Regions from separate parts of the Pseudoalteromonas sp. Z9A4 genome, predicted to be linked through region 1. Evidence: riboswitches for the same ligand, from Rfam matches in the RefSeq annotation. Region 1 holds a riboswitch; the other holds the start of a gene.

Region 1 (4,895 bases):
CAAAGACATAATCGATTTTGTTCGCGATATAGAATACGACACATTATTGTTTTTTGTAGGTGTGCTTTTACTTGTAGGCGCACTTAAAGAAATTGGTATGTTGAGTAAATTTACCGACCTATATACGGTAATGGCACCCGAGTACGCAAACTACTTAATGGGCATATTATCAGCAGGGGTCGATAACGTACCGCTTACTGCTGCTTTATTAAAAGCCGATATAGTAATGAGCCAACAACACTGGTTGTCGTTTACGTATGCAACGGGCGTGGGCGGTTCAATGCTGATCATTGGGTCGGCTGCGGGCATTATTGCCATGAGCAAAGTTAAAGCGCTTACCTTTATGAGCTACTTGCGTTTATCGCTGCATTTATTAATTTGCTACACCGTAGGTTATGCAGGCTCGTATTACATGGGCAGTTTTATTTGATGCATAAATTATTAAATGCTTGACAGCTAGACGTCTAAACGATAACTTTCAAAGCCCCGCTACTTAGTGGGGTTTTGTTTTATTAGCCACTGGTTAATAAAGCATTCAGAAGAGGTGCGATACTTAGGTACTTAATGTTAGGCGACGAAAGCCGATGATCATTAAGGAGGGAAGTACTCGCCGAGGAAAATAATGGTACGTCGTCATTGTTTTTCGGTTTATGGGGCTGAATCCTCAAAACTGTCACCAATATAGGTGGAGAGCTTCTGGCAGTGGACTTATCTTCAAGCATTCCTTTGCCAAGTTCTTCTTGTTTTATTGCGGTTTGGATACCGCGAAAGGAGACTAAATGACTACCCAATCAGCGCCACAAACAGTGCCTCAAACAGAGTTAAGCGCAAAATCAGATTACATCGTTGCCAAGTTTGGCGGAACAAGTGTTGCAAACTTTGAAGCGATGAGTCGCTGTAGCGAAATTATTGTTGCAGATAAAAGCGTACGTATTGTTGCCGTGAGCGCCAGTGCCGGCGTAACTAACCACTTAGTTGCACTGTGTAAATCAAGTATTACCTCAAGTGAGCGCCAAGAACACATAAACGGCGTGCTTGCTATTCAACAAACTATTTTAGATGAGTTATCGCTAGATGCCGATTTAGCGGTTGGCTTTAACGAAACCCTAAAAGCATTTCAAACATTGGCTCAAGAGTCACTAACAACCGATCAGCAACACGATGAGCTACTGAGCTTTGGTGAGCGTTTATCGTCGTATTTGTTTGCTCAGGTGCTGCGTTTAAATGGCTTAAATGCCGATCGCTTTGATGTGCGCAAGGTACTTAAAACCGACAGCCAATTTGGTAAAGCAACGCCTAATGTTGCAGCCACAGCGCAAGCCGCTAAAGAGCATTTAATTCCGTTATTAGACGCTCAAGTAATTGTGACTCAGGGCTTTATTGGCAGCGACGAGTACGGTCAAACAACAACGCTTGGACGTGGTGGTTCTGATTACAGCGCTGCATTATTAGCTGAAGCAATTAACGCTAAAAGTGTGCATATTTGGACCGATGTAGTGGGCATTTTTAGCACCGACCCGCGTTTGTGCGCAAAAGCGACGCCAATTGCACGCTTAAGTTTTGACGAAGCCGCTGAAATGGCAACCTTTGGCGCAAAAGTATTGCACCCAGCAACTATATTACCAGCAAGCCGTAGCCACATTAACGTATTTGTTGGTTCTAGCCGAGAGCCAGAGCGTGGCGGTACGTGGATTGAGCGCGAAAAATCGCAGCAACCGGGTATACGCGCAGTAACGCAACGTAAAAACCAAATATTGCTTACGCTTAAAAGCCCAGAAATGCTCCTAGCAAGCGGCTTTTTAGCACGCGTATTTACACTATTAAGTGAATACAATATATCGGTAGATTTGGTAACCACATCAGAAATCAGCGTAGCTATAACGCTTGATAACGCGCAAAACGCCTCGCGCCCAGAGCTCGATCAAGAATGCCTAGATAAGCTTGCAGAGTTTTGCCATGTGTCGGTAGAAAACAACCTAACATTGGTGGCACTTATTGGCTCTGAGATTCAATTACGCCAACACGAAATGAACTTAATGAGTGTACTAAAAGACTTTAACATTCGACTAATTTGTCACGGTGCTAGTAAGCACAACCTGTGCTTTTTAGTAGAGCAAACTGAGTCAGATAACGTAGTACAGTCTATTCATAGCCGTTTATTAGAAAACGATTTTGCTGCATAAGTAATCGTTATTCAGGATAATCACCTAGTAAAGTTACCTAGTAAAATTAACTAGTAAAGTTACTTAACAAAATTAATTAATAAAGTCAGTTAATAAAAAGCATCGCCAGTCGATGCTTTTTTTATGCACCACACTTACATCAAAACAAACATTGCTGTTATTACTATCAGCTACAGTAACGCGATTACTGCTAGCACTCAGCTTTGCACTATGTAATTCGTCAAACACATTGGGGCTAAGTAATTTTGCAATAGGGCGGCTGGTGGCTTTAGCAAGTGACTCTTTTAATGTCCAAATTCTAAAAAACGTATCTGCTTGGGCTTGGGTATTAGTAGGCTCAGTGATAAGTGTAATTTCATCATTATGATAAAAATGCTTAGCAAGCTTTTCAAACGGGCGCTTTAGGCTTACTTTTTCAATATCAAAACCAAACTCACTTTTATCAAGATTTAGCGCAACCCCAACTAAACCATGCGAGTGCGAAATACAGGTATTAATAACATCACCACTTACATGTATTTGCAGCTTTGAGCTTTCCTCGTCAAATTCGGTACTCATTTTATTAAGGGCTACGTGCGCATGTTGCGGCTGCGTTATTTTAATAAGGTGTTTTAACAATAACCGCGTCGCTAAATACTCTTGCTTAGCTTGAGGGCTTTTGCGACGGTTTATAATGGTTAACTCAAATAGGCTTAAGCAATCGGGCAAATTAAAGTCACTAAGCTCAAGTGTTTTAGCATTAAATAATAAAATACTGTTACTCGCTAAAGACAAATTTGCCAATTGAGTTGAAGTAATACTCAAGGTGTTTTTAAAATAGTGTTCAGTCATAAAAGCCCTAAAGCAAAAGAAGTCGCTGATATTGTGAGCGGTTAGTGCCACTAATAAAGGCTGGGTACAATTTTATTACTCAGCTGGCATGAAATATGGTTTAATTCACAATAATCAAAATAATAACAGATTTGTAGATGTATGGCACAAGTGCGTGATGGGTTTCAAAGCCGACTTGGTTTTGTTTTAGCCGCTGCTGGCGCAGCAGTGGGTTTGGGTAATATTTGGGGTTTTCCTACGCAAGCGGCCAACCACGGTGGCGGTGCATTTTTACTGGTTTACTTTATTGTTATATTTTTTCTTGCGCTTCCTGCGCTGTATACCGAACTTTATTTAGGCCACAAAGCACAAGCTAATCCGGTAAAAGCATTGGGCGATGCGTGGCAAAACACTAACCGTAAGGTAGGCGCAGCAGCAGGTTATATTGGCCTTGCGGGCGCGGTTGTTATGCTAAGTTTTTATTCAATAGTGGCTGGTTGGATGCTCTCGTACGCTATTGAACCCATAACAACCTTTTTTGGGTTTACAGGCGCAAGCGAGTTTTTACATAGCGACTCAGTGCTGCGTAATTTTGTATTTACGCCGCTTATGCTTATTTTAACTGCCAGCATTATTTTAAAAGGGGTTAAATCGGGAATCGAAACCTGGTCGCGCCGTTTAATGCCACTGTTGCTCGTATTGCTTGTTGGTTTAATTGCCTACATTGCAACACTTGATGGCGCAAGCGAAGGCTTTGCCGCGTATTTAATTCCTGATTTTAGCCAAATACTCGACCCTAATTTAATTATTGCTGCAATGGGGCAAGCGTTCTTTTCGTTATCACTAGGTGTGGGTTGTATGATGATTTACGGCTCGTATTTACAGCCAGATGCTAATTTACCAAAGCTCACCGCAGGTGTTGCATTACTTGATACCAGTGTCGCCTTTTTAGCAGGGTTACTTATTATTCCTGCTATTTATGTGGCGCAGCACAACGGTGTTGAAGTATTTAGTGGCGGTAAACTGATTGGCGAAGGGCAGCTTATTTTTGCTATTTTACCTGAGCTATTTAGCACCATGGGCGAAATTGGCTTATTAGTTGGTTTATTGTTTTTTGTATTAATGTCTATCGCATCGGTTACGTCAACTATATCGACCACCGAAATTCCGGTAGCGTTTTTAGTCGAAAACCACAACGTTAGCCGCACCAAAGCAACATGGGCAGTAAGCGCCGTTGTACTTGTGTGTGCAAGCGCGATTATATTAAATTTCGATTGGTTATTTGGCTTAGTTATTATGCTATTTACTCAATACCAATTACCGCTTATGGGTTTATTTTATTTTATTACCGTAGGATGGATGTGGCAGCGTGGTAATAAATTACACCAAGCAACAACCGGCGTACATTACTGGTTTGCTCAGTACATTCGCTTTGTTTGCCCAATATTAATGACCTTGGTATTTGCAAACGTCGCGTTTGGTTAATTTTATCTAAGCCCTAAAATAGATTAATAAAGCGAAGTGAGCTTAAAGTGCACTTCGCTTTTTTGTGCCTGTTATTTAGGTATAGCCAAGGTCTTTATAAAACCTCATTAGTTAAGGATTTACCTTCTTTTACTTCAAGCGCGTTAAGTAGGGTTGTGTTTGCTATTTCGGTGAGCGCTTCTTGGGTAAAAAAGCCCTGATGCCCCGTTACCAATACATTTTTAAAGCTCACTAAGCGCGAGAATATATCGTCTTGGTTTATTTCGTCACTGTGGTTTTTAAAAAACAGCTCCGACTCTTGCTCGTAAACGTCGAGCCCTAAATATCCTAATTTTTTAGTTTTAAGTGCATTAATGCACGCTTTGCTGTCAAGCAGTGCACCGCGTGACGTGTTAATAAGCATTACACCGGTTTTCA
Region 2 (4,895 bases), on a different contig from region 1:
GTTTTAATGCCTAGTGCATGCATTGCCTCGCTCATTACGTATTCACGAATAGCAGGACCAAGAGCACAACGCCCATCTCCCCCTCTTGAGTAAGGAGTAGCACCAGAGCCTTTTAATTGAATATCCCACAACTGGTTTTTATCATCATTAATAGCGCCCAGCAAATGCGCTCGCCCATCGCCTAAACGTGGTGAAAAATGCCCAAATTGGTGCCCAGAGTAACCAAGTGCTACCGCAGGAATCGCCTGTTTCTCGTTACCGCTAAAAGTGCTAGCACGCAAATCAGCTGCAACGTTAATATTAAACTCTTTTGCTAAGCTCTCGTTCCACAGCAATAACTGAGGAGAGGCAACACTTGCAGGAAAATCTTCTATCGCAAAGTTTTCCGTAATGTCTGTGTATCTTGGCACTAATTTCATGGTAATTCCTATTATTGCTGACTTATACCAACACGGTTGTCACCAACGCCATAAGCAACAATTAAACTTAACTCTTGCATACTTAAGCCGCTTTGCTTTTGCATTTCATTAAAAAAAGCTTGGGCTGCACTCAGTGATTTTTTAGTTTGTAAGCCACCGTCTATAATTTTATGAGCACGTAAGTAATTCTCTACATCGCGTGATAGTAAAAAAGTATCTTTACCAAGTGCTCGTAGCGCATAAGGTCCTGTATTTCCGCCTAAACGCGAACCATGTTTTTTTAAATACGCCCATAAACCAATAATATCGTCTGTTGGCCAATTAGCGATGAACTGACTAAAACTGCCATGTTCCCCTGCTATTTCGTGGATCATGTAAGCATTTTCGGTAATTGTTTTTACTTTTTTATAGTTACGAACAATTCGCTCATCCGTTGCTTTTTGTTCCAGCATATCAGGTGGCATCATTAATAACTTATCAACGCTAAAACCCCAAAAAACCTCTCTAAAGCCCGGCCACTTATTATTAATTACTGACCAATAAAAGCCGCTTTGAAATACTTTTCGAGTAAATTCCTCAAGCCAATCGTCGTCACTTAACGTGCTTAGTTGTTTTTTAGATAGCGGTTTTGCAAGTAATAACTTAAGCATTTTTTCGGAGCCTTTTCGCTCTACCGCTCGCTTATAAATATCGCTAAATTTTTCCATACTAATTAAATACCTCACTACTTATATTGCTAGTGTACGAGAAAAGCACCCAATACGTAACCACTCCCATTATGAATGAATATGCATTTAGTCGCTTGACACCTAGACGGCTAAAATGCTTTAATCGCCGTAATTACCCTATTTAAATTGCACAGGTTTGTAAGTTTTTACTCTACAAACAGGTGTAAAGGGCTAGAAGAGGTGCGTTATTCAGGTAGCGTATGTTAGGAGCGCAAACTCCAGTGAGCATACGTGAGGGGAATTAACGCCGAGAAGTAATCACTTTTGCGAGGTGTTTATTTCGGGCGACTAGGTTGAACCCTAGCGACTGTCACCAATAGCTGCTTATAAAAGCAGCTTATTAGTTTGGTGGAGAGCTTCTGGTCTTAAATATTAAGGCCGTGCGCCCTATTATTTTAAGCCCATTCGCTCTTCGAATTATTAGTTCGAACGACGTTAATGCGGCTCCTTCCATAAAGCTTTTTAACTCTTCGAATAATACCAATTGCATTAAATTAGTTATCGCTAAAATGATCACGTTTTTAATAAAATTGGTACAAATTATAAGTTCGTGAGAGATGATCAACAACTTCAATTTAAACGACTACTCATTGTGGACCGCGCTCGTTACGCCATTTGATCAACACGGCGATGTTGACTACAACACGTTAACTAAACTGGTTAGCGATCAAGAAGCGGCACATAACGGTATTTTACTACTTGGCAGTACGGGCGAAGGTTTAGCACTAACGCTAAAAGAGCAACAAGCCATTGTTGAACACGTATGCCAGCTAAAACCAGCAGTACCACTCATGGTTGCTGTGGGCGGTAGTAACTTAAAGCAACAAATTAAGTGGGTTAACTACTGTAATACACTCCCAATTCATAGCTTTTTACTTGGCTCACCGCTTTATGCAAAGCCCGGCGCTATAGGTCAAACTCATTGGTTTGAAAGCCTACTTAATGCAAGCGCTCACCCGTGTATGCTTTATAACGTACCGGGTCGAAGTGCTGTTAGCATTCCAACGGCAACAATTCAAAACTTACAAAATAATAAAAATTTATGGGCGTTAAAAGAAGCGAGCGGCAGCATTGCTCAGTTTGAAGCTTATCGCCAAGCTGCGCCTAATTTAGCTATTTTTAGTGGCGACGATGCGCTAATGCCTTATTTTGCTCAAGCTGGCGCAAAAGGTTTGGTGTCGGTAGCTGCAAATGCATGGCCCGCACAAACTCACGAGTTTGTTAAACGCAGCTTAAGTGGTCAACACCCTAATTTATTTGCCCAGTGGTCAAGCGCTATTAATAGCCTATTTGCTGTCGCAAACCCTATTCCCGTAAAGGTATTGATGCATTTGCAAGGTCGCTTAAGCAGCCCGCAACTTCGTCCACCTTTAACACACCTTGAGTTAACTCAAACCGATTGCATCACAACTGCAAACAACACCATTTTATCTTGGCATTAAATACAGGTTTTTATAATGAGCTGGTTAGAACTATTAAATAATTTAGAATCGGGCGCAGTACGCGCAGCATCACAAAACGAAAGCGGCCAATGGCAAGCTAACGTAGAAGTAAAACAAGGCATTTTGGATGCCTTTAAAAATGGCACTAATACTGAGTTTGCAGGCGGCTTTGTTGATAAACATAACCTAGCTCCACAAGAGTTTAGTACTGACGATGGCGTTCGTATGGTACCAGGTGGCTCAAGTGTTCGCCGTGGTGCTTATGTTGCTAAAGGCACGATTATTATGCCACCAGCGTATGTAAACATTGGTGCATATATCGACGAAGGCACAATGGTAGATAGCCACGCATTAGTTGGCTCGTGTGCACAAGTAGGTAAAAACGTACATTTAAGTGCTGCAGTGCAGCTTGGTGGTGTACTTGAGCCAATTGGTGCAAGCCCAGTAGTTGTAGAAGACGACGCCTTTATTGGCGCTGGCTGTATTATTGTTGAAGGTGTAGTTATTAAAAAAGGTGCAGTACTTGCCCCAGGCGTGCGTTTATCAGCAACTATTCCGGTATACGACTGCGTAAACGAGCGCCAACTAGATAAAGGCGAGCCAATCCCAGAATACGCGATTGTAATACCAGGCTCTCGCCCTGCGTCAAACGAGTGGGCGCGCGAGCAAGGCTTAAGCATGTCGTGTGCGTTAATTGTTAAATACCGCGACGAGAAAAGCGATGCATCGTTATTGCTAGAAGAGGTTTTACGATAATGAGCTTTTTGAGCACGCCTATCAAAACCGCTGTAAATACAATTACACAACAACTTGATACACCTTTTTTTGTTTACGACCTAGATCAACTAAACACGCATCTTGCACGTTTAGTTGCGCAAACCGATGTAAAACTGTGGTACGCGGTAAAAGCAAATCCACTGTCTAAAATTATTCAAAGCTTAGACAGTGCTGGCTTTAATTTTGACGTAGCAAGTAAAGGTGAGCTTGAGCAAGTGCTAGCACAAGGTATTAGCTCACAGCGCGTGCTCAACACAGGGCCTGCAAAAAGCCCTAAACAAATTAAACACTTTATTGAGCGCGGAGTACGTATATTCGTAGCCGAAAGCCTCAATCAAGTACGTTGGTTAAACCAACAAGCGCAACTGCAAAATACGCAGTTGCAAGTGTTACTGCGAGTGCAATTACGCTGGCCTGAAGGTGAAAAAAACCCACTGGGCGGCGACAGCCTTACGCCGTTTGGTTTAGGTTGTGATGAGTGGCAAGCACTCAATGTAACCGACTACCCTGCACTTAAGTTTGACGGCTTACATATTTTTCAGTGGGGCAACATGCTTAGCACGCAAAAGCTAAGCGAATTGTGGTCACAAATGATTGCACCACTTAGCCAACTTGCCAGCGATTTAAATATTAGCCTTAAAATTCTCGATTTAGGTGGCGGCTTAGGTATTCCTTATACACAAAGCGAAACAACACTTGATTGGGATGACTTAATAGCTGCACTCGCTAAAATTAAAAATGATGCGGGCGTAGAAGAGTTATGGATGGAACTTGGTCGTTATGCCGTTGGCGAATGTGGTCATTACGCAAACCCAGTAATAGAGCGCAAACAAAACTATAATCAACAGCAAGTCATTTTAAGCGGCGGTATAAACCACTTATTACGCCCTGCTGTTACCAGCCAAGATTTTCCTGCTGCGTTACTGCGTGAATCCAGTGCTAAAACTCAAGCGGTCACTTTATACGGCCCGCTTTGTACAGCGCTTGATTGCTTAGGTGAGCATAACCTGCCAAGCGATTTAAATGAGCACGACTGGCTAGTGTTTAGCCAATGCGGTGCTTACGGCTTTACCGAAAGTATGCCGTATTTTTTATGCCACGAGCTCGCCGGCGAGTACACATTGCAAAACGGTGAACTTACCTGTGTTCGCCAAGCCGAAAATGCCAGCCACTACTTAAGGTAATAAGCATGAGTAATACAACACACATCAGCCAAGAGAACATTGTAGTAGGGGAAGTTGCAAACGGCTTACCACTTACAATTCCGGTGTATCGTTTAAAAGGTGATGGCACAGGGCCTAGTGTTTATGTTCAGGCCAATATGCATGGCGCTGAAGTGCAAGGTAACGCGGTTATTTTTCAGCTGCTTGAGCAGTTAAAAAACTTAAACCTTAATGGCGATATTACCCTTGTGCCCTACGCTAACCCAATTGGTTGTAATCAAAAATCTGGCGAGTTTACCCTTGGCAGGTTCGATCCGATTACGGGTACTAATTGGAATCGCATGTATCACTACAATAAAAATTTAG

What was found. Region 1 has a riboswitch for lysine ahead of lysC (lysine-sensitive aspartokinase 3). Riboswitches for the same ligand answer to the same signal wherever they lie in the genome.
Region 2: linked by a shared signal. The riboswitch ahead of dapA (4-hydroxy-tetrahydrodipicolinate synthase) and the one ahead of lysC (lysine-sensitive aspartokinase 3) in region 1 are both predicted to bind lysine.

The regions. Positions count from the first base shown of each region.
Region 1 is NZ_WTLA01000013.1:106,374-111,268, forward strand. Features, by position in the region: gene nhaD (sodium:proton antiporter NhaD) at 1-430, shown strand, start outside; lysine riboswitch at 532-704, shown strand; gene lysC (lysine-sensitive aspartokinase 3) at 780-2,183, shown strand; gene GQR54_RS11385 (4'-phosphopantetheinyl transferase superfamily protein) at 2,256-3,014, opposite strand; gene GQR54_RS11390 (sodium-dependent transporter) at 3,156-4,478, shown strand; gene GQR54_RS11395 (2-hydroxyacid dehydrogenase) at 4,573-4,895, opposite strand, start outside.
Region 2 is NZ_WTLA01000019.1:8,101-12,995, reverse strand. Features, by position in the region: gene GQR54_RS13600 (protein adenylyltransferase SelO family protein) at 1-419, opposite strand, end outside; gene GQR54_RS13595 (DNA-3-methyladenine glycosylase I) at 431-1,126, opposite strand; lysine riboswitch at 1,315-1,514, shown strand; gene dapA (4-hydroxy-tetrahydrodipicolinate synthase) at 1,705-2,589, shown strand; gene GQR54_RS13585 (2,3,4,5-tetrahydropyridine-2,6-dicarboxylate N-succinyltransferase) at 2,605-3,345, shown strand; gene GQR54_RS13580 (PLP-dependent decarboxylase) at 3,345-4,550, shown strand; gene GQR54_RS13575 (succinylglutamate desuccinylase/aspartoacylase family protein) at 4,556-4,895, shown strand, end outside.